2 regions of the Ensifer sp. R1-3 genome follow, and region 2 is predicted to be linked to the other one. Evidence: predicted binding sites of a transcription regulator. Region 2 holds the regulator's gene; the other holds the start of a gene.
What was found. Region 2 encodes LexA, which represses DNA repair genes until DNA is damaged. Its sites were predicted from a motif close to TGTTCNNNNTGTGTTCNG; they were not measured.

Region 1 (10,940 bases), 340 kb from region 2:
GGCAGCGGCAGCGACGACGCGGTTCCGTCCGCCGTTCTTCGCCTGATAGAGCGCCATGTCGGCCCGCTTCAGCAAAGCCTCGGCCGTATCGCCATGCGGCCTCAGGGTTGCAATGCCGAGCGACGCCGTTACGTTCAGGACCGTCGCGGCCTGCGGAATGTCGAAGCCACGGCTCTCGACCGCCAGTCGAAGCCTCTCCGCAACGATTGCAGCCATTTCGGGCGGCGTATCCGGCATGACGACCACGAACTCCTCCCCGCCGAAACGGCAGGCAAGATCCGCGCCGCGCACCGTGGCGCGAACACGGTTGGCAAATTCGCGCAGTACATCGTCACCGGCATCATGGCCGTGAGTGTCGTTCACACGCTTGAAGCGATCGATATCCGTGATGCAGATCGACAGCGGACGCCCCCTTGTGGTCGCGCGATCGATCAGCAGCTTCAGGTGGTTTTCCAGATAACGCCTGTTGTGGAGGCCGGTGAGATCATCGGTCACGGCCAATTCGATCGTCTGCTGGACACTTGCGCGCAGGCGATCGTTGCAATGCTTGCGCCGGATCTGCGTGAGGGAGCGGGCGACAAGTTCGTTCGGATCGACGGGTCGCATGATGTAGTCCGTCACGCCCAGTTCGAGTGCGCGGACGATTCTCTCATCGTTTCCTTGCTCGGTTACCAGCAGGATCGGAATGAAGCGGGTCCGCTCGAGCGAGCGCAATTGCGAACACAGACGCAAGGGATCGTAATCGTCGAAATTCGCGTTGACGATGATCAGGTCGAAACTGCTTTCGGCGGCCTCGAACAGAGCGGCCTGCGGGTCCGATATGACGGCGACATCGGCGATCGGCTTCAGGGCACGGGTGAGCCGTTCCTGTGATGAAGCGCGGCCATCGACCAGTAGCACGCTGCCGGGCTCGTCCGGCCGATCGACACGGGGCAGTTCCTGCAGCCCGATCGTTTGCGCCGTCTGGGCTCTGAGACGCAGCTCGTCGCTGACGTTCTTCAGGCGTACGAGGCTTTTCACGCGCGACATGAGCTGCAGATCGTTCACGGGCTTGGTCAGGAAGTCGTCGGCGCCGGCCTTCAGCCCGCGCACACGATCGGACGGCTGATCGAGCGCCGTTATCATCACGACCGGAATATGCGCGGTCCGGCTGTTCGCCTTCAGTCTTTCGCAGACCTCGAAACCGTCCATCCCCGGCATCATGATATCGAGCAGGACGAGATCCACCGGCGTCTTTTCGCATGTCGCCAAAGCGGCGTGCCCGTCCCCGGCCGTAAGCACGTCGAAATATTCGGCCACGAGCCGCGCTTCCAGGAGCTTCACATTGGCTGGTACGTCATCAACGACGAGGATGCGCGCAGTCATATCGATCTTTCCGGCAGTCAGGCATCGCCCAGATATGTTTTGATCGTCTCAATGAATTTTGGAACGGAAATCGGCTTGGAGACATAGGCCTCGCATCCCCCTTGGCGGATGCGTTCCTCGTCGCCCTTCATGGCAAAAGCGGTTACGGCAATGACCGGAATCACGTGAAGCTCATCATCTTCCTTGAGCCATTTCGTGACCTCAAGGCCGGAGACCTCCGGCAATTGGATGTCCATCAGAATCAGGTCGGGACGATGCTTGCGCGCGAGTTCCAGGGCTTCCATGCCGTTGCGCGTCTGGATCGTCGCGTAGCCCGAAGCCTCAATCAGGTCGCGGAAGAGCTTCATATTCAGCTCGTTATCCTCAACAATCATTACCTGTTTGGGCATGTCGATCCCTTGCTGTCTGCCGCCGCCTTGCAAGTCTCCGGGAGAGATTTAAGTTGCAACAACGGCGACTCGACCCATTTCGTCGATCGCCAGGCTAGCGCGATTTGGTTGAAAAATAGGTAATTGCGGCCGCCAAACGAGAAGAGAGCGCATATCATGAAGAACGCTGACGATACGGCGATCGCCATCCTCACCTGGCTCGCGAACGAGCCTGAGCTGATGTCGCGCTTTCTGGCGCTTACCGGCACCGATCCCGCCTCCCTGCGCAGCGCCATCGGCGAGCCGGGCTTTATGGGCGGACTCGTTGCGTTCCTGATGGAGCACGAACCGACGCTGATGGCCTTCTGCAACGAAACGCAAACCTCGCCGGAAGAGGTCGTCCGGGCGCACCATGTCCTCTCCGGCTCACGTGACTTCGAGGACTGAATGGTGCCGATACGCGATGTGCGCGGCGCGGTACACCGCCCGACGCCGAATGCGCCCTGACGACCAAACAGTACCCCGAAGTCCGGCCGGCGATCGGCCGGCACCATCTCAAACTTAACAGCGATATCCAAAACAGCCTCCAGCCGCCGCCTTGAGACTCAGCAGCGTAGAGCGTAAAGTCGCCGCGTTCAACATTTGTTCCGGATATGATCGACAGCGCCGCCCCACCCTCCGGCTTCTGCCGTGATTGCCTCAAGGAGCAAGCCGCCCATTCACGGCGGTGCCTCGCCTGCGGCAGTCCGCGGCTCCTCCGGCACTCCGAACTCTACCGGTTGACCCTCGCGCATATCGACTGCGATGCCTTCTATGCCTCGGTCGAGAAGCGCGACAATCCGGAGCTCGCCGACAAGCCCGTGATCATCGGCGGCGGTAAGCGTGGCGTCGTCTCCACGGCCTGTTACATTGCCCGCATCCATGGCGTGCGCTCCGCCATGCCTATGTTCAAAGCCCTCGAAGCCTGCCCGCAGGCCGTGGTGATCAAGCCCGACATGGAGAAATATGTGCGCGTCGGGCGCGAGGTCAGAGCGATGATGCAGGAGCTGACGCCTCTCGTGCAGCCGCTGTCGATAGATGAGGCCTTTCTCGATCTGAGCGGCACCGAGCGGCTTCACCACGATCCGCCCGCCCGAACGCTTGCCCGCTTCGCCAAGCGTGTAGAGCAGGAAATCGGCATCACCGTTTCCGTCGGGCTTTCCTACTGCAAATTCCTGGCCAAGGTCGCCTCGGACCTTCAGAAGCCCCGCGGCTTTTCGGTCATCGGCCAGGCCGAAGCCGTCGACTTCCTGAAAGCCAAGCCCGTTACCCTCATCTGGGGCGTCGGCAAGGCCTTCGCCGCCACGCTCGAAAGGGACGGAATCCGCGCGATCGGGCAGCTCCAGACGATGGAAGAGGCGGACCTCATGCGCCGCTACGGCACGATGGGCCGGCGGCTCTACCGGCTTTCGCGCGGCCTGGACGAAAGGTCCGTGGAGATCGACGGAGAAGCGAAGAGCGTCTCCTCCGAGACGACCTTCAACGACGACCTGGCGCGCCAGGAGGACCTCGTAGCGCATCTGAGGGGCCTCAGCGAACAAGTGGCATTCCGCTTGCGAAAATCCGCGCTGGCAGGGCAGACGGTGGTGCTGAAGCTCAAGACCGCGGACTTCAAGACCCGAACGCGCAACCGCCGGTTGGAAAGCCCGACCCGCCTGGCCGACCGCATCTTCCGCACCGGCCTGCAGCTGCTCGAGAAGGAGGTAGACGGGACGAAATACCGGCTGATCGGCATCGGCGTCAGTGATCTGGTCGATCCCGATCTCGCCGATCCGCCGGATCTTGTCGATCCGCAGGCCTCCCGGCGTGCCGCCGCCGAGGACGCGATCAACAGGCTGCGCGACAAGTTCGGAAGGACAAGCGTCGAGACCGGCTACACATTCGGCAAGGGGCGGCGCGGACAATAGCCGTCACGGTTGCCCGACCGGACGGCTCCCGCATCGTATGGGGCAATTCCTTAAAGATTGGACGGTAGCCTGCTTCCACGGCTCCGTCGTCCGTCTTGCGGCGCCGCCACTGTCTGAACGAGGGTAGGTGTTGCGTTTCGCTCTCCGGATGGTATTCGCGGTTTTCGTCATGGCGTCGCCGCCCGCGATTGCGGCCGGCGCCAAGACGCCGTTGCAGGTCGTCGTATCGAGGGAGCAGCAGTCCCTCGTCGTCTATGACGGCGACACGGTGGTCGCCACGTCGAAAGTGTCCACAGGAAAGGCCGGGCACGCAACGCCGACGGGCATTTTCTCGATCCTGGAGAAGCGCCGACGTCACGAGTCGAACATCTATTCGAATGCGCCGATGCCGTTCATGCAGCGGCTTACCTGGTCCGGCATTGCGCTGCATGGCTCAAACCATGTACCGGATTATCCGGCTTCGCACGGTTGCGTGCGGCTGCCGAGCAAATTCGCGGCGAGCCTGTTCAAGATGACGGGCTACGGCATGCATGTGGTCATATCGGATCGGCAGATCGCCCCTGTCGAGGTCGCGAGCGAAATGCTTTTCCAGCCAAGCGAGTCGCGACCGCAGGGACCTGCCCTGTCGGACGTCCCCCTGCGGCCGGCGATCGGGGAGTTCAACCAGAGCGCAATTGAAGTCGCCATGACCGACAAACGCCCCTCGCCCGTCGCATCCGACGAGGAGAAGGTCCCGATACGCATTCTGATTACCCGGCGCGGTACGCAAGAGAGCGTGCGCGACCTCCAGACGCTCCTCAATACGCTCGGCTACGATGCAGGCCTGCCGGATGGCTTCAGCGGTCCGGCGACGGCCGCCGCAATCGAAGCGTTCCAGAGGGCCGAAGGGCTGCCCGTCGAAGGCAAGATAACGCCGGAGCTGATCGAAGCCGTCTTCCGCAAGGCGGGCCGCAGCGCACCGCTGAATGGCGTATTGCGGGTGCGCCGGCAATTCCAGCCGCTTTTCGAGGCCGAGGTCGCCATCGCAGAACCGGAAATGGCGCTCGGAACACATTTACTGCAGTTCCAGGATCTCGACACGAACACCGGACGGGGCAAGTGGTTCGGCATGTCGCTCGAGAACAGGCTGCCGAAAACGACCAAGAAGCGACTTGGCATCACAGCGGAAGGCGAGCCAGACCGGCCCGGCGCGCTGGAGCGAACGCTGAGCCGCATCACCGTACCCAAAGACGTTCGCGAACGCCTCGCCGGCTTCCTTGCAAACGGCTCGTCACTCTCGATCACCGATACCGAATCGGGGCTGGAGACCGGCAAAGGAACGGATTTCATCACCGTGACGAGGGAGCGGCGCGGGTGAGGAATGGGGTGATTTCCGCACCCTGGTTTGCCCCTCATCCCCCTGCCGGGACCTTCTCCCCGCAAGCGGGGCGAAGGGACAAGCGGCAAGCGCCCGCTTTCGACGGAGTGATTTAAGGGCTGTTGAGATTCGGGATACCCGCCGCGGCTTATTTGATCTCCTCATTCCTGTGCTCGTCACAGGAATCCAGCCAGCCCAAGTCCTTGGGCTGGAAGAACTCTTCCCCGCGCCGCAGACGCGACGCTGCTGCATCTCTGTGACAAGCACAGAGAACAGACCTTAAACCAGCTCGACGTCCACCACTCCGGGAGCGGAGCGAAGGGCGGCGGCGATCTCGGGTGAGATCCGGTATTTCTCGTTGAGCTCGACTTCGATCTCCCGCTGTCCGTTGTCCTTGATGACGATAAAGGAAACCAGGCCGTCCCCCTTGGCGTTCAGATGCGAGGCGATGGAGCGCAGCGGTCCGCAGTCGCGCACATAGACGCGCAAGGCCTTCTGCATCTGCAGCGATTCCTCCTCGAGCGAACGCAGGGTTCGGATACGAAGGCCGATCCCTTCCGGCCGCTCCTCCGCATCGACCGTCATCACCAGCGATTTGCCGGGCTCCAGAAGATCGCGATACTGGTTCAGCATTTCGGAGAAGAGCACGGCCTCGAACTGGCCCGAAGCGTCCGAGAAGGCGACGATCCCCATCTTGTTGCCGGTGCGCGTCTTGCGTTCCTGCTTCGACGTCACCGTACCGGCGAGGCGGCCCGCCGCCGCTCCCTTTTTCACGGCTGCCGAGAAATCCGCAAATGTCTGCACGCGCATCTTCGCGAGCAGATTATTGTAGGTGTCGAGCGGATGGGCGGAGAGATAGAAGCCCAAGACCTGGAACTCGCGATGCAGCTTCTCCGAGGCGAGCCACGGCGTATAGGAAGGTAGCGCGATCTTCTCGGGCCCCGTCGCGGCGCCCGCGCCGAACATGTCGCTCTGGCCGCTCACCTTGTTTTCCTGGGCGCGCTGCGCGAAACCGAGGATGCGATCGAGCCCGCCGATGAGCTCCGCCCGGTCGTAGCCGAAGCAGTCGAAAGCACCGGCGGCGATCAGACTTTCGAAAACACGTCGGTTCAAGAGCTTCGGATCGATCCTCAGGCAGAAGTCTTCGAGACTTGCGAAGGGCCGATCGCCACGCACGGCGACGATGTGGTCGACGGCCGACTCGCCGACGCCCTTTAGGGCGGCGAGCGAGTAATAGATGCGGTTGTCGCCGGTTTCGAAGTGGCGGTGGGAGGTCTGCACGGACGGCGCGACCACCTGAATGCCGAGGCGCATCGCGTCCTGACGGAAATCGTTGATCTTGTCCGTGTTCGACATGTCGAGCGTCATCGACGCTGCGAGGAACTCGACCGGATAATGCGCCTTCATGTAGGCGGTCTGGTAGGAGACGATGGCGTAGGCGGCGGCATGCGACTTGTTGAAGCCGTAATTGGCGAACTTGGCGAGAAGGTCGAAGATCAGGTCGGCCTGCGGCTTCGAGACGCCATTCTTGACGGCGCCATCGACGAAGCGGGCGCGTTGCTTGTCCATCTCCGCCTTGATCTTCTTGCCCATGGCGCGGCGCAGGAGGTCGGCCTCGCCGAGCGAATAGCCCGAGAGCACCTGAGCGATCTGCATCACCTGCTCCTGGTAGACGATGACGCCCTGCGTCTCCTTGAGCAGGTAATCGATCTTCGGATGGATCGATTCGATCTCTTCCTCGCCGTGCTTGCGGGCGTTGTAGACCGGGATGTTCTCCATCGGACCCGGGCGATAGAGCGCCACGAGCGCGATGATGTCCTCGATGCAGTCCGGGCGCATGCCGATCAGCGCCTTGCGCATGCCGGCGCTTTCCACCTGGAACACGCCGACCGTCTCGCCACGCGAAAGGGTCTCGTAGGTCTTCGGATCGTCGAGCGGAATGCTTGCGAGGTCGATATGGATGCCGCGCTTGCCGACGAAGTCGACGGCGGTCTTCAGAACGGTCAGCGTCTTCAGGCCAAGGAAGTCGAACTTCACGAGACCCGCCTGCTCGACCCATTTCATGTTGAACTGGGTCACCGGCATGTCGGAGCGCGGATCGCGGTACATCGGCACGAGCTGCGAGAGCGGCCTGTCGCCGATGACGATGCCGGCCGCGTGCGTCGAGGCGTGGCGGTAAAGCCCCTCGATCTTCTGGGCAATGTCGAGGAGACGGGCAACGACCGGCTCCTTTTCCGCCTCTTCCTGCAGGCGCGGTTCCTCCTCGATCGCCTTGGAAAGCGGCGTCGGGTTGGCGGGATTGTTCGGCACCAGCTTGCAAATCTTGTCGACCTGGCCATAGGGCATTTCCAGCACGCGGCCGACGTCGCGCAGTGCTGCACGCGCCTGCAGCGATCCGAAGGTGATGATCTGCGCCACCTGCTCGCGGCCGTATTTCTGCTGCACGTAGCGGATGACCTCCTCGCGCCGGTCCTGGCAGAAATCGATATCGAAGTCGGGCATCGACACGCGCTCGGGATTGAGGAAGCGCTCAAAAAGCAGCGAGAAGCGCATCGGATCGACATCGGTGATCGTCAGGGCATAGGCGACCAGCGAGCCGGCACCCGAGCCGCGGCCCGGCCCGACCGGAATGTCATGCTGCTTGGCCCATTTGATGAAGTCCGCAACGATGAGGAAGTAGCCCGGAAACTTCATCCGCTGGATGACGCCGAGTTCGAAGGCCAGCCGCTCCCGATAGTCCTCTTCCTTGTAGCCGGGCGCCATGCCGAGCTTGGCAAGGCGTTCCTCCAGCCCCTCCTCCGCCTGCCGGCGCAGTTCCGCTACCTCCGCGCGTTCAGCCTCCTCCGGATCATCCGAAGCGCCGGTAAAGCGCGGCAGGATCGGTCCGCGGGTCTTCAACATGAAGGAGCACCGCCGCGCCACCTCGATCGTATTCTCCAATGCCTCGGGCAGATCCGCAAAGAGCGCCGCCATCTCCTTGCGGCTCTTCAAATAATGGTCCGGGGTCAGACGGAAGCGGCTGTCGTCGGACACCATCGCATTGTGGGCGACGGCCATCAGCGCATCGTGGGCATCATAGTCGGACGGCGACGGGAAAAACGCCTCGTTGGTGGCGACGAGCGGAACGTCGAGCCGATAGGCGAGATCGATCATGCGGTTCTCGTGACGCCGGTCGTAATTCCCGTGCCGCTGCAGTTCGACATAGAGGCGATCGCCGAAAAGCTCGATCAAGGCTTGCAGGCGTGCCTCGGCCAGAGCCGGCGAACCCGACTTCAGCGCCATGTCGACCGGGCCGGCTCCCGCACCGGTGAGCGCGATCAGGCCGGTCGTGCCGCCAGCCGCAAGCCAGGAGCGGCTTATTCGCGTTTGCTGGTGACCCTCGCCTTCGAGATAGGCGCGGCTCACGAGCTCGACGAGGCGGGCGTAACCGTCCTCGGTCGCCGCGATCAGCACGATCGCGGGAAGTTTGACGAACTGATGGGCGTGTCCGCGCCGCTCGCCTTCCGCCTCGTCTTCCATATCGATCGAGAGCTGGCAGCCGATGATCGGCTGCAATCCGTCGTCGGCGGCCTTCTGCGAGAATTCGAGTGCCGCGAAGAGATTATTGGTGTCGGCGATGCCGATCGCCGGCTGATCGTCGGCGACCGCCTTGCCGATGATCTTCTTCAGCGGCAAGGCGCCTTCCAGCAACGAATAGGCGGAATGCACCCGCAGGTGAACGAACTGCGGATCGGCCGCAGCCCCTGTGCCGTGCCCGATACCCTGCCCGATACCCTGGTTGCCTGTCATCGCCGCACTCCGATTCTTGTCCGGCGTCGAGGATATCCTGTTTCCCGTCCCAACTGTCCAGTCTCAAGGACGGGCCGCCGGGGTTTTTGCCCGGCTGTGGTGTTTACTGCGCGTTCGACAGGACGCGGAGCACGCTGGATAAATCCCGGTCACAGGCCGAGAGCGATTACCGAGATGCTCACGATGAAAAGGCTCATCGAGGCGAAGGCAGCAAGATCACGTACGAAATCAGCCATAACTTGTCTCCTTTCCGCTACTGTTCCCTTTTTGTTCTATTTCCGTTCGATAGTCAAGGAAGTCTGCATGGAAGACCCGCTATTCAGTGGCTATGGTTAATGTGCACCGACGGCCCCCATTCGCGCATGCGTTCCGAGGAGCGACACGCCTCGAACGGAACATGCAAGGAACGCCAAGCGGTGACCGCGCCTCGAGCGAGGTCGGGGCTGAATACGCGCCGCCGCGGCCGGACTATTTCAGTTCGACCACCTTGCCGTCCTCGATCGTCACGCGGCGATCCATGAGCGAAGCGAGTTCGTGATTGTGGGTGGCGATCAGCGCCGCGAGCCCGGACTGGCGCGCCAGGGCTTCCAGCGCCTCGAATACATAGCCGGCCGTCTCGGGGTCGAGGTTGCCGGTCGGCTCGTCCGCCAGAAGGATGAGCGGCGCATTGGCGACCGCCCTGGCGATGGCGACGCGCTGCTGCTCGCCGCCGGAAAGCTCGGTCGGGCGGTGGCTGCCGCGATGGCCGATGCGCATATAGTCCAGAAGGGCCGATGCCCGCTCCGCCGCCTCGGCCTTGGGCAATCCGGCGATCAGTTGCGGCATCATGATGTTCTCCAGCGCCGAGAATTCCGGCAGGAGATGGTGGAACTGATAGACGAAGCCGATCTCGTTGCGGCGGATTGCCGTTCGCCGGTCGTCGCTGAGTCCGTTGCATGAGGTGCCGTTCACGAGCACCTCGCCCTCATCCGGGTGTTCGAGCAGCCCGGCGATATGAAGCAATGTCGACTTTCCGGTACCGGACGGTGCCACGAGGGCGACTGTCTCGCCGCTTCGCAACGTCAGGTCGGCTCCCTTGAGGATCGGCAGAAACGTGTCGCCCTCGCCATAATGCCGCTCGATGCCGGAGAGCTGCAGTGCCACGCGCGCATTCATTTAAGCTGTTGTCCTTGTTATTCGTACCGCAGGGCCTGCACCGGATCGAGGCGCGAGGCGCGCCAGGCCGGGAAGATCGTGGCAAGGAAGGAAAGCGCAAGCGCCATGACGACGACGGTGACGGTCTCGTCGGCATTCATGTCGGCCGGAAGCTGGCTGAGGAAATAGAGCTCCGGATCGAAGAGCGTGGCGCCGGACACCCAGGAGAAGAACTGGCGGATCGACTCGATGTTGAGGCAGACGACCACCCCGAGGGCGACGCCGGCGATGGTTCCCGTAACCCCGATTGCGGCGCCGGTCATGAAGAAGATGCGCATCACCGAACCGGAGGTCGCGCCCATCGTCCTGAGGATCGCGATATCGCTGCCCTTGTCCTTCACCAGCATGATCAGCCCGGAGATGATGTTCAGCGCCGCGACCAGCACGATCAGCGTCAGGATCATGAACATCACGTTCCGTTCCACCTCGAGCGCGGAAAAGAATGTCCTGTTGCGTTCGCGCCAGTCGGTAATAAATATCTGCCGGCCGGCGGCGTCCTCCACCGGCTTGCGAAGCTCGTCGACCGCGTCCGGATGCTCGGCGAATATCTCGATCGACTGAACGAGGCCTTCGGCGTTGAAATAGAGCTGCGCTTCCTCGAGCGGCATGAAGATGATGGTCGCGTCGTATTCCGACATGCCCATCTCGAAGATGGCCGAGACGGTATAGGCCTTGACCCTCGGATTCATGCCCATCGGCGTGACGTCGCCGTTCGGCGAGGTGAGCGTGATCGTCCCGCCCACCCGGATGCCCAGCTGCTCGGCCATGCGCGAGCCGATGGCGACGCCGCTGCCCGAGGCGAAGCCGACGAGGTCGCCGGACTGAATATGCTCGGAGATCGACTTCAGCTTGGTGAGGTCGTCGGCGCGTATCCCGCGAACGAGCGCACCCGTCGACGCATCGCCCAGGCCTTGCGCGAGA
Region 2 (10,940 bases):
GGCAACGACCTGCTCGACGGAGGCAAAGGCGATGATGTCCTGTATGGCGATGCAGAGGTCGGCGTGGACACCGCGGGTGGGGACGACCTCTTGATTGGCGGCGCCGGTAACGATCAGCTCTGGGGCGATGGCCGACTTACCGCAGCCTTCGCGGTCGAGACCGGTGCCGATCAGTTCCTGTTTGCGCGGAACAGTGGGCGGGATGAGATCTTCGACTTCGAATTGGACAAGGACATCATCCAAATCGCCGGCTATGGCTACGACGACTTCGCCGATTTTTTGTCCAACATCGGCGACGATGCTGACGGGAACGCTGTCCTGCAGCTGAATGGCACGGTCGATCAGGTCACTCTGATCGGCATCCACGCTGCCGACCTCAGCGCTGCCAACTTCGTCTTTGCGAATGCGGATTTCGCCCTCGTCTGACGAGGGGAAGTTTGTCGGTAACAAAGCTGATCAGGTGTGGCTTTTGGAGGCCTCGGCCGGAATTGAACCGGCGTACAAGGATTTGCAGTCCTCTGCGTCACCACTCCGCCACGAGGCCTCTACGATTTGCGTTTTCAAATCGTGGCGCGGATTTAGAATGATTGACCGCAATCCGCAAGAGGGTACATTTGGAATAGGGACTTTTTTATTCTGTATAAATGTGTCTTCCGTTCTGTGGACCGGGCGTGGCCATAGCGTCCCAAGGCGCAATACTCCCACGTAAGCGCTTTGAAACTGCGTACTTTCGTAGGAAGCGGCTGCGCACCTGGTCAGGAAGCTCTAATGATACCGCCGGATGAGGCCGACGAGCCTCCCTTGGATCTTGACCCGGTCCGGACCGAATATGCGTGTTTCGTAAGCCGGATTGGCGGCCTCCAGCGCAATAGAGGCGCCCTTGCGACGGAATCGCTTCAGGGTCGCTTCCTCGTCGTCGATCAGCGCGACGACGATATCCCCGGGGCTGGCGGTGCTTCCGTTCCGGATGATCACCGTATCGCCATCGAGGATGCCGGCCTCGATCATCGAATCGCCCTTGATCTCGAGAGCGTAGTGCTCGCCGCTGCCGATCATTTCGACCGGTACGGAAATATCGTGCATATTGTTCTGGATTGCCGAAATCGGCACACCGGCGGCAATGCGGCCCATGACCGGAACGGCGACCGATGCGGCCTCGGCCGGCGGCGCCGGTTTCGGTGCGGGGGGCGGCGCAACAGGCTTGCCCAGACTGCCTTCGATCACGCTCGGCGAAAAGCCGCGGCGGACCTGCGAAGCGCCCGCATAGGCCTCCGGCAGCTTGATGACTTCGAGGGCCCGGGCGCGATTAGGTAGCCGGCGAATGAACCCACGCTCCTCGAGTGCGGTGATCAAACGGTGGATGCCCGATTTGGACGCAAGGTCCAAGGCGTCCTTCATCTCGTCGAAGGACGGCGGGACCCCGGATTCCTTCATTCGTTCGTGAATGAACAGAAGCAATTCCTGTTGCTTGCGGGTCAGCATGGCGTCACTCCAGAATCGCGAAACAAATCAAGAACAGAACCTATCTGTTCCATATGTGTTCCGCAAGTGCCTAAAATTCCGTGAATTTCGCTTGCTGTTGAATGCCGATCCGCCCCGCGATCCGGCGTGTCGATGGCGATCGCTCGGAATTCGGGGCAGGGGCCGATACGCTCTCGCATGTTTTGGGCTTACGGCGGGCGGCGCAGGCCTATGCGATGCTAATAGGCAAGGCGCAGTCCGCCCGGCGTAAGAACGTCGAATTCAGGCTCGGGATAAGGCCCGTACCACTGGGTGTAGGTCGTGTTGGTCGAGCCTGTGCTGGCGCACCCCGAAAGGGCGAAGAGGGAAAAAATTACGGCTGCCACCAAAGATTTAACAGGCATGTTTTTCTCCACTCGCGGGAGTTGCCCAGACCTCGAACGGGTCAGACTAAAACTTTCTCTCAAATCAGCTTTTTTGGCAAGCAGCGAGCCGGCAGGGAGGACTGGTGGATGGTGGAGCCGAAGGGAGTCGAACCCTCGACCTCCGCAGTGCGATTGCGGCGCTCTCCCAACTGAGCTACGACCCCACTGGTCAACGATTGTATAAGAGTTTTCGGCCGACCGCGCCAGTGCATTCCACTTGCCGAATGCATCGCAATACAAAGATGAGGCTGACAACTGCAAGCCGCGTCGGTGCCCGCCGGCTGGCAGATAGGGCGGAGTGCAAGGTCACGAACACACAACGCCGCTATCGGCTTTCAGCACTGGCTATTGAGCCACCTCGATCGTGGGCGGCTGCCAAGAGCCATCGAGAATTGCCTCTTTGCCCCAATAGGCGCGGATGTAGAGCGAGAACTTCCCGTCCGGCGCGGGCAGCCAGTTGTTTTCCTTGTCGCCCCCAGGCGACCTCGCGCCTGCGTAGAGGGTAAGCGAACCGTCGGAGTTGCGCTTTAGGTTCTTGTTCTTGGTGCCGAGTGAGTAGCGTTTGAGGTCGTTCGCGTGGAAGAGATGCTTGTCGTTGTACAGGGTCAATGACCAGAACCCGTTGACCGGCGGCTCCTGCCCGGCTGGGAAGGTGATCGCATAGCTGCCGCTGCCGCTGAGTTCTCCGCCCGCGCCGTGGTGGTCGGTGTAGAAATATTGCGTCTCGTTCGGCCGGTTGTCGAACATGTTCGATTTTGCCGTTCCGGTCCGGTTGAAATAGTCGACGCCGAACTGCGCATTGTTGGTCGAACGGTTCCATCCGTTCCCGGCCGGACGTCCGTTGTGCTTCCACTGGAAGAACGGCTGGATGACCTTGTCTTCGGTCTCGACCGCGGTCGCAACCAGCACCTTTTTCAGTTCGGGGTCCTTGGACGCTGCATCGAGCAGCAGGCGGAATTGGCCATAGAGAGCCTCCTCGCCCGGCAACGGATCGACAGTGTCGAGAACCTCGCCGAACTGATCGAAGAACTTATCCGGGACCACCCATTTGGTTTCCTCGCCAGACGATGCCGGTCCGGGAATGTCCGGGACCTTTGCCCATTCGATCGTCTTCATCTCTCCGTCGAAATCCTTCAGCGGATAAGCGACGACCTGGTTGATGACCTCTTGAATCGCTTTCCTGTCCTCGGGCGTGTCGTCCTGGAAGACCCTGGGAATGGCGTTGGCGAGCGAGGTAGGGCAGCGCAAAACATCTGTGATCCCGTCCGGTTTCAGGCCGCTCCACCTCGGACCGGCGAGCAGGTAGAATCCGGGCTTCGAGCCATATGGTTTGCCTAGATGACCGAACTGGTCGGTGCGTGCGTCGTACAAAGCATAGACCCAGAAACGGTCGCCGAAATCCGGCACCTGAATCACGACCGGCTCTTCATCAAGCGCGAAGAAGCCCAAGCCGTAGACGACATCCTGGTTCGGGCACGTGACAAAAGTTTCCGACGGCTCAATGTAGTCGTTGAGCATCGCGATCTGGCCCCGCGGTGCGGCGGGCAGGACGCCGTTGAGGTGGCCCGGTTCCGGTGCCTGGGTGATCGCCGCCCTGCGGTTGATCATGTTAACCATCGGCCAGCCCCAGACGTAGGCCATCTGCGCAACCGTTCTTGCATAGTCGGGGGACATCACGATACCCGTGGCGGGTTGCGTAACAGTTGCGGATGCGGCGTGCTGCTGTGCCTGCGCCGCATTGGCCGTGACGGCGACCGAGGCCGCCGTCACGGCGGCGGGAACCGCCGCTCCGGCGCTCACCGCTGCCAGCGATGCCGCACCCATGCCGCCCTTCATCAAGTCGCGCCGGGTGATGTCGAGTTGATCATTGAAACTCGTTTTCATAGCATATTCCTCTGTTGAATCGCTCCGGTTGGGCACTTGGACATGGGCGCGTTTCGTTGGGGACGCGCCCCGACCTCACTCCACCCTGACCACATCATCCGGCTTCCAGGTCTGATCGAAGAACTCGACGCCGGTTCCGTAGAGACGCAGCGCTATCAGGAAATTTCGGCCGCCGACGGTTTGGATCCAGTTCGAGTCCTGCGCGTCGGCAGGTTTTTCCGGTCCGAACCACAGGTCCACCGAGCCGTCCTGGTTCGTCGCGACCTTGTTGAAGCCGTTGATGGACGGCATCAGCTGCGGCGCTTCCACCATCGTGCCGTCGGTGATGTTGTAGGCGGTAACCGCCCAGAACAGGGCAGCCGGCGGATTGGGTGGCAAATGCAGCCTGTAGGTGCTGGAGCCGTTGAGGAACTCGCCCGCGGCATCTCGGTATGCAACCCGGTATTTGGAACCTGCCCCCAGCGTCCGCATGACCATTGCCGGAGCCGATGAATAGGCAACCTGGAAATAGCCAGCCCGCTGGTCGACATCGAGATAACTGTCCTGGAGCCATTCGGATGTGCCGCTGGCCCAGACATTTTCATACTGCCTGTCGGTGTAGTAGCGATTGCGTCCGTCCGGTCGGCCGAGCTGGCGCTGCGCCAAGATCATCTTGGGCGCTGTCTCGACCGCCTTTTTCAAGAGTTCCTGCTGCTTCCCGGTCGGCTCGAAGGGCTGGCCCTTGATGATGCCGATCGATGCCAGCACACCGCGCAGTTCGGAATCAATCGCCGAGACCGGCTCGTGGTCGACGAACTCCTTCAACTTGGTCCAGTAGGCGTTATCGACCGGATACATCATGTTGATGCGCTTGCCGCTGCCGTTAGGAAACTGCATCGGCTTGACGTCTTTCTCGGGCGTCCAAAGCGGATAGACGCGCGTCTGCTCCGCGAGCGCCACGGCGGGCTTGGGGTCCGGTCCGTTTTCGCCCTTCGCCATGATCGTCCGGAAGAACAGAAAGACATTGTAGGTCTTCGCTTTGAACGCGAAGTAGCCCTGCGGAACCTCGCCGTCATAATCAGGCGGCAGCAGGAGGTAGAGGCCGCCGCGCGCGCGATCCGGTCCAATCAGTCCGACATCCGTGATCGTACGCTGGAAGAAATCGGTAAACATGCCGATGACATTGGGTGGCGCGGCGACGACGAGCGGGCCGGTTTCCTTCAGGTCGAGATAGCTCATCGAGTAGATTACGTCGGCGTTCGGTGTCGGCACCCACGTGCGCGAGTCCATCCGGTCCTTCCAGATTGGCAGGATGTTGTAGCCTTTACCGAATGTCGCCTCCGAACCGTCGCGCATACCGATCACGTTCAGCGCCGGAAGCATGGTTATGTAGGCATGGATCGCGCGTTGATAGTAGAGTTCGTCGCGCAGCGACTCCGCTTCCTCCTGCGGAAGCCAGTTGCCGTTGCCGATCTGCGTCACAAGCGGTGGTGCGGCCTGATCCTGCGCATTGACAGAGGAGGTGACGACCGTCGCCGAACAAAACATTGCAGCGACGATCAAGTTCGCACGTTTTCTGGTCATGATTTCAACCTCGGTCGACTTCGGAAGACGCCACTGGGACGGATCAACCAAAGACTAGTACGAGCGCGAACCGTCTGGCAGTTGGACCATGGGGCAATGCGGCAGCTGGTTCGCATAGCGCGAGGGCGGGTAGCCGCCGAGAAATCCGCTTCCGTAGACGCCAGTCGCTTGTGATTGCCGCGCGGAAGACATGGGGCGGTGTAAAGTTGATCGACTCCGCCACTGCATAGCGGCACCCCCATTCGGAGATTTTTTGTCTGAGCCGAAAACTCCAATGTGCGAATTCAAGTGCGTGGATGCAAACAGCAACTGCTGAATGACGTCGCCCAGCTTCAGCGCCCGATGGCGGGCAATGCTGAGGTGTTTGCAGGCATAGCGAACATTGAAGGCGGATAGGGCGGAGCTTTTGAACGACAGTCCGGCACGCCCGCCAACAATGCCACGTCGGCGAGTGAGCGTCACGTTGATGGCGGACAGGGTGGGATTCGAACCCACGGTACGGTTTCCCGTACGCTGGTTTTCAAGACCAGAGCCTTAAACCACTCGGCCACCTGTCCATGCCGGTGCCATACGCGATTCTTCGCGGCTGACATTTTTGGTTTTTGCGCACGCCAAAATGCTGTGAGATTCGTGAAATTCGTTTCCGAGTTCTCGATAGACCGGCGATCGCTACCGGGCTTGCTGCCCATTCACCAACGGCTGGCTTTTTATCAGCTTTGATCGCAGCGTCAACTTGCTCCGGAGCATTCGCGTGCATTCCAGGCGTGCCGCGCCGGCAGAGAATCGGGTGCTGTCGTGGATCCCGGATGATCATTGTATGCGACGGTTGAGAATTATCCTGAGGCGGGGGCTGGTCCGGTCGCGGCCGGATTGTTCATCCAGTCGTTCCTCCGGCGCAAATGGCGGCCAGTCGAAGTCTTCGTCAAGCGCGTCTCTGGCCTGCAGTCCATCGAGGCGATGGAGCAGGGCGATGATCATCTCGCGGTCGCTGATGCCGCTGCCGGGCGCCAAATAGGCGAACAGGTCCCTGCGACAATCCTCTATGAGCATTCTCATCTTCTCGGTGTTCATGAGCGTCCTTCCGAGGGTGCACTTGGCCGCATACGCCCATGACACGGTTGTGGGCCATCGTCACGGGCGCTGTCCGGTGTCAGGCGCTGCAGTCAGACTTCCGTCGCCTGCCCGGGGGACGTCGTACGCCGCGACGTCCCGACTTCTACCCTCCAGAAGCGCCGCTCCGGCAAGCAGATAAACGGCAATCGCCAGCACCGACAGGAGCATCACGCCCAAGGGCAGGCCGGTTGCCGCCCGTCGCTCCGGCGGCCCATAATCGTCTCTATCGTACATTGCGAGATCCTCTCGGACGCCGGGCGGAACACGGGCAGCACGCCAACCGGTAACGGAGCCTCAGAGTTGCACCGACGGGAAGCTTCGGCCAGCTCTGAGGCCGCCGCACCCCGCGGCTGACGAGCCGTGCGGGTGCTTATTACGATATGTGTCGGCAGGGATACCCGGCAACGGGTTTAGGACCTTTGGCAGGCTCTCTCGGACTATGGTCCAGCGGCTCATTTACGTTCCGTAAACCATAGCGAGCGTTTTTTGGCGCCCCTTCGTCCTCCGGTTCGCAATTTCGCCTTGTTGTTGTCATGATTGTTCGACTGTTCCGTTTCGGGACGGCGAAATTCTCGCGGGGGGAATTACTGCACGATTGCGCCGATCCTTGCGCGTCCGGTCGGAAGCGTGAGCGCTGCAGGAGCGGAATTCGGGTGTGGCTTTGCGAATGATCTTGTGGGACAGATGACATCCAATAACGGTGCGGCATATCTTGTGAGGGGGCTCCGTCTCGCAGCGGTTCCGTTGCTTTGCGCGGTGCTTGCGGCCTGCGGATCGACATCGAGCGTCAAGAAGACCAAGTCGCGGAGCAAGGAATACTTCGCGGAGTCCGTTTATGGCGTCAAAGCCAGTCCCAGGGTCGCTACCGGAAACAACATCCCGAAGGGCGGCGGCCGCTACCAGGTAGGCAAGCCCTATCAGGTCAAGGGCAGGTGGTATCAGCCGAAGGAGGATTTCGGCTACAACAAGAGCGGGATGGCCTCCTGGTACGGGTCGGCCTTCCATGGCCGTCTGACGGCAAATGGCGAGGTCTACGACAAGCATCACCTTTCGGCCGCTCACCCGACCTTTCCGCTGCCGAGCTATGCGCGCGTGACCAACCTGGAGAACGGCACGTCTGTCATCGTGCGTGTCAACGATCGCGGCCCCTATGAATACGGCCGGATCATCGACGTCTCTTCGAAGACCGCCGATCTGCTGGACATCAAGCGCAAGGGCAGCGCCAATGTCCGCGTTCAATATGTCGGCCGTGCGCCGCTCGAAGGCAATGACATGCCCTACCTCATGGCTTCGTACGTCAGGAAGGGCGACCGTGGCCCGAGCGTGATGCCGGAAGGGCAGATCGCCTCAGGCGTGATGGTGGCTTCCAACGAGCCGCTGCGCGACATGGTTCCGAATCTCCGCGCCGTCCCGGTTCCGAATAAATCGATGCTCGATGCCGGCGTGCCGGTGACCGCGCTCGCCAAACCGGCGCAGGCCCCGGCGGCAACAAGCGCCTTCGGCGAATTCGTCGTTCTGCCGCAGATAGGGCCCATGCCGACGTCGCGCCCGCAATTGATCCCGCTGCCGGACGGCAGCATGGCCTATGCCGCGGCATATGTCGAAGTCCGCGTCAGCGACAAGCCTTCGCCCTTCGAGGCGATCATGGTCGATCGCAATCCGCTGACACCCGATTCCATCCTCGCCTATGCGAAGCGCCAGCACCGAAACGCCGACTCGCGCTGACGCCGGTTGAAGAGGGCTTTTCGCGCTGATATGCCCATGAAGAACCGGAGTTTCTCATGCGCATGAAGTGGCTTGCGGTCGTAGGTTTCCTCGCGGCCATCGTTTCGGGGCAAGCGGTCGCCCAGACGCCCGCCTTCGACACCAAAGCGAAGCAGATATATCTCGTCGATGCCGAAACGGGCACGGTGCTCTTTTCACGCGACGAGGATGCACCCGTCCCGCCTGCCTCGCTCGCCAAGCTCATGGCGATGGAGGTGGTTTTCGAGGCCCTGGATAAGGGCGAACTGACGCCCGAGACGAGTTTCGAGGTTTCTGAACACGCGTGGCGTACAGGCGGGGCCCCCTCCGGCACGTCAACGATGTTCGCCGCGATCAAATCCAGGATCCGCGTTGCGGACCTCATCCAGGGCGCAACGGTGCAACTCGCGAACGACGCATGCATTGTCCTAGCTGAGGGAATGGCTGGCAGCGAGGCTGCTTTCGCCGAACTGATGACCAAGCGGGCACGCGATCTCGGGCTGCCGGTCGCCACCTTCAAGAATGCCACGGGGCTGCCGCATCCCGAAAACAAGGTCACGATGCGCGAACTCGTCGCCCTTACGCGGCACCTATACGAGGCGCACCCGGATTATTACCGGCTCTATTCGCAGCCGGAATTCGAGTGGAACAAGATCCTTCAGCGCAACAAGAACCCTCTAATCGCCGCGAATGTCGGCGTCGATGGGTTGGCGACCGGCTTTGCGGAGGGTTTCGGCTTCTCGCTCGCCGTCTCGATGCAACGCGGCGACCGCCGCGTCTATCTCGCGATGGGGGGCCTCGAGAGTGAAAAGGAGAGAATCGAGGAGAGCCGCAGGGTCCTGGATTGGGCGATGACCGCTTTCGAGAAACGGCGCATCTTCGCCGATGGTGAAACCATCGGAGAGGCGAGCGTCTACGGCGGTGCGGATTCCCGAGTGGCGCTCGTGGCGGGCAGCCCGGTCGACGTTCTGCTGCCGGTCAAAAATCCTGAACGGCTGACGGCACGCATCGTCTACAAATGGCCGCTCAACGCACCCGTCGCTGCCGGTCAGCAGGTCGGCGTCGTCAAGCTCTGGAACGGGGACAAGCTGCTGCGGGAAGTTCCCGTGAAGACGGCGAGGGCGGTCGAGCCCGGGACGCTCACGAGCCGGGCGATCGACGCGCTGCAGGAACTGCTGTTCTTCTGGCTGTGACAAATGCGCGTCGCGACGGTTCCTTCCGCCGGACCGATCGGCTAAACAGGGACGATAATGCACGCCGATCCGGGAATTGAAGTGTCGCTGGCCAAGGGTTTTTTCATAACATTCGAGGGGGGAGAGGGGGCCGGAAAGTCGACCCAGATGCGCCTTCTTGCGGAAGCGCTGAGCGCGCGCGGCTACCGCGTGCTCACCACGCGCGAGCCGGGAGGCTCCGTGGGCGCCGAAGCCGTTCGCCACGTGCTTCTTTCCGGCGCGGCCGAGTCCTTCGGAGTCCGCATGGAGGCGATCCTCTTTGCGGCCGCACGCAGCGATCATGTCGAGGAGGTGATCCGGCCGGCGCTTGAGCAGGGAACGATCGTCCTTTGCGATCGGTTCATGGATTCCTCGCGTGTCTATCAGGGCGTGACGGGCAATCTGGAACCGGCTTTCGTCGAGACCCTGGAACGCGTTGCGGTGAACGGTGTCATTCCCGACTGCACCATCATCTTCGACCTTCCCGCTTCGGTCGGGCTGGAGCGCGCCCGCCGCCGCGCCGCAAACGACAGTCCCGACCGATTTGAAAAGGAACAGCTGGAGACGCATGAAAAGCGGCGCGAAGCCTTTCTCGATATTGCTGCGGCCGATCCGGAGCGTTGCCGCGTCGTCGATGCCAACCGTCCGCCGACCGCGATCGCTGCCGAAGTATTGAGTCTCGTCGAGGCGCTATTGCCCCTCGAGGGCAAGCCGCAACCCTCCAATGCGGAAGCGACGTCATGACCGCGGAGCAGCCAGGTGTGCTGGAGGGGGCGCTTGCTCCCGCGACGAACAGCAAGCTCTTCGGTCATCAGGAGGCGGAAGCCTTTCTCGCGCAGAGCTACAGGTCCGGAAAGGGGCATCACGCGGTCCTGATCGAAGGGCCGGAAGGGATCGGCAAGGCAACTCTCGCCTTTCGCTTCGCCAATCATATTCTGAGCCATCCGGATCCGGCAGACGCCCCCGAAAGGCTTGCCGACCCTGATCCAGCCTCGATGGTCACGAGACAGCTTGCTTCGGGCGCATCGCACAACCTCCTGCATCTCGCGCGCCCAGTGGACGAAAAGACGGGCAGGGCGAAGGGCGCGATCACGGTCGACGAGGTTCGCCGCGCCGGCAAGTTCTTCGGCCAGACGTCGGGCACCGGAAACTGGCGCATCGTCATCATCGATCCGGCCGACGATCTCAACCGCAACGCCGCCAATGCCATTTTGAAGATGTTGGAGGAGCCGCCGCGCCGTTCGCTGTTCCTGGTGCTCACCCATGCGCCGGGAAAACTCCTGCCGACCATCCGTTCGCGTTGCCTGCCTTTGCGGCTGAAGCCTCTGGATACACAAGCCCTGCGCCAGGCACTTGCGCATCTCGGGCTCGATCTCGCCGGTCCTGACGCCGAACGGGTCCTCGCCGCGGCGAGCGGCAGCGTTTCGGAGGCGCTGAAGCTGATCAACTATGGCGGACTGGAGATCGCCGGGGCTTTCGACGACATCCTGGCAGGGCAGGGACCGGCCGCCCGCAAGAACATGCACAAGCTCGCTGACGT

Region 1: the regulator LexA is predicted to act here: its motif matches at 2,366-2,383, upstream of M1D43_RS07025 (DNA polymerase IV).

The regions. Positions count from the first base shown of each region.
Region 1 covers NZ_CP096515.1:1,447,003-1,457,942, forward strand. Annotated here, with positions in the region: gene M1D43_RS07010 (PleD family two-component system response regulator) at 1-1,365, opposite strand, end outside; gene M1D43_RS07015 (response regulator) at 1,383-1,754, opposite strand; gene M1D43_RS07020 (DUF3572 domain-containing protein) at 1,911-2,180, shown strand; gene M1D43_RS07025 (DNA polymerase IV) at 2,387-3,679, shown strand; gene M1D43_RS07030 (L,D-transpeptidase family protein) at 3,810-5,036, shown strand; gene dnaE (DNA polymerase III subunit alpha) at 5,316-8,825, opposite strand; gene M1D43_RS07040 (ABC transporter ATP-binding protein) at 9,294-9,980, opposite strand; gene M1D43_RS07045 (lipoprotein-releasing ABC transporter permease subunit) at 9,998-10,940, opposite strand, start outside.
Region 2 covers NZ_CP096515.1:1,106,973-1,117,912, forward strand. Annotated here, with positions in the region: gene M1D43_RS05340 (calcium-binding protein) at 1-426, shown strand, start outside; tRNA gene M1D43_RS05345 (tRNA-Cys) at 471-544, opposite strand; gene lexA (transcriptional repressor LexA) at 766-1,482, opposite strand; gene M1D43_RS05355 (hypothetical protein) at 1,701-1,865, opposite strand; tRNA gene M1D43_RS05360 (tRNA-Ala) at 1,975-2,050, opposite strand; gene M1D43_RS05365 (DUF1254 domain-containing protein) at 2,232-3,770, opposite strand; gene M1D43_RS05370 (DUF1254 domain-containing protein) at 3,846-5,333, opposite strand; tRNA gene M1D43_RS05375 (tRNA-Ser) at 5,801-5,890, opposite strand; gene M1D43_RS05380 (hypothetical protein) at 6,144-6,404, opposite strand; gene M1D43_RS05385 (hypothetical protein) at 6,465-6,680, opposite strand; gene M1D43_RS05390 (septal ring lytic transglycosylase RlpA family protein) at 7,131-8,171, shown strand; gene M1D43_RS05395 (D-alanyl-D-alanine carboxypeptidase family protein) at 8,228-9,382, shown strand; gene tmk (dTMP kinase) at 9,440-10,144, shown strand; gene M1D43_RS05405 (DNA polymerase III subunit delta') at 10,141-10,940, shown strand, end outside.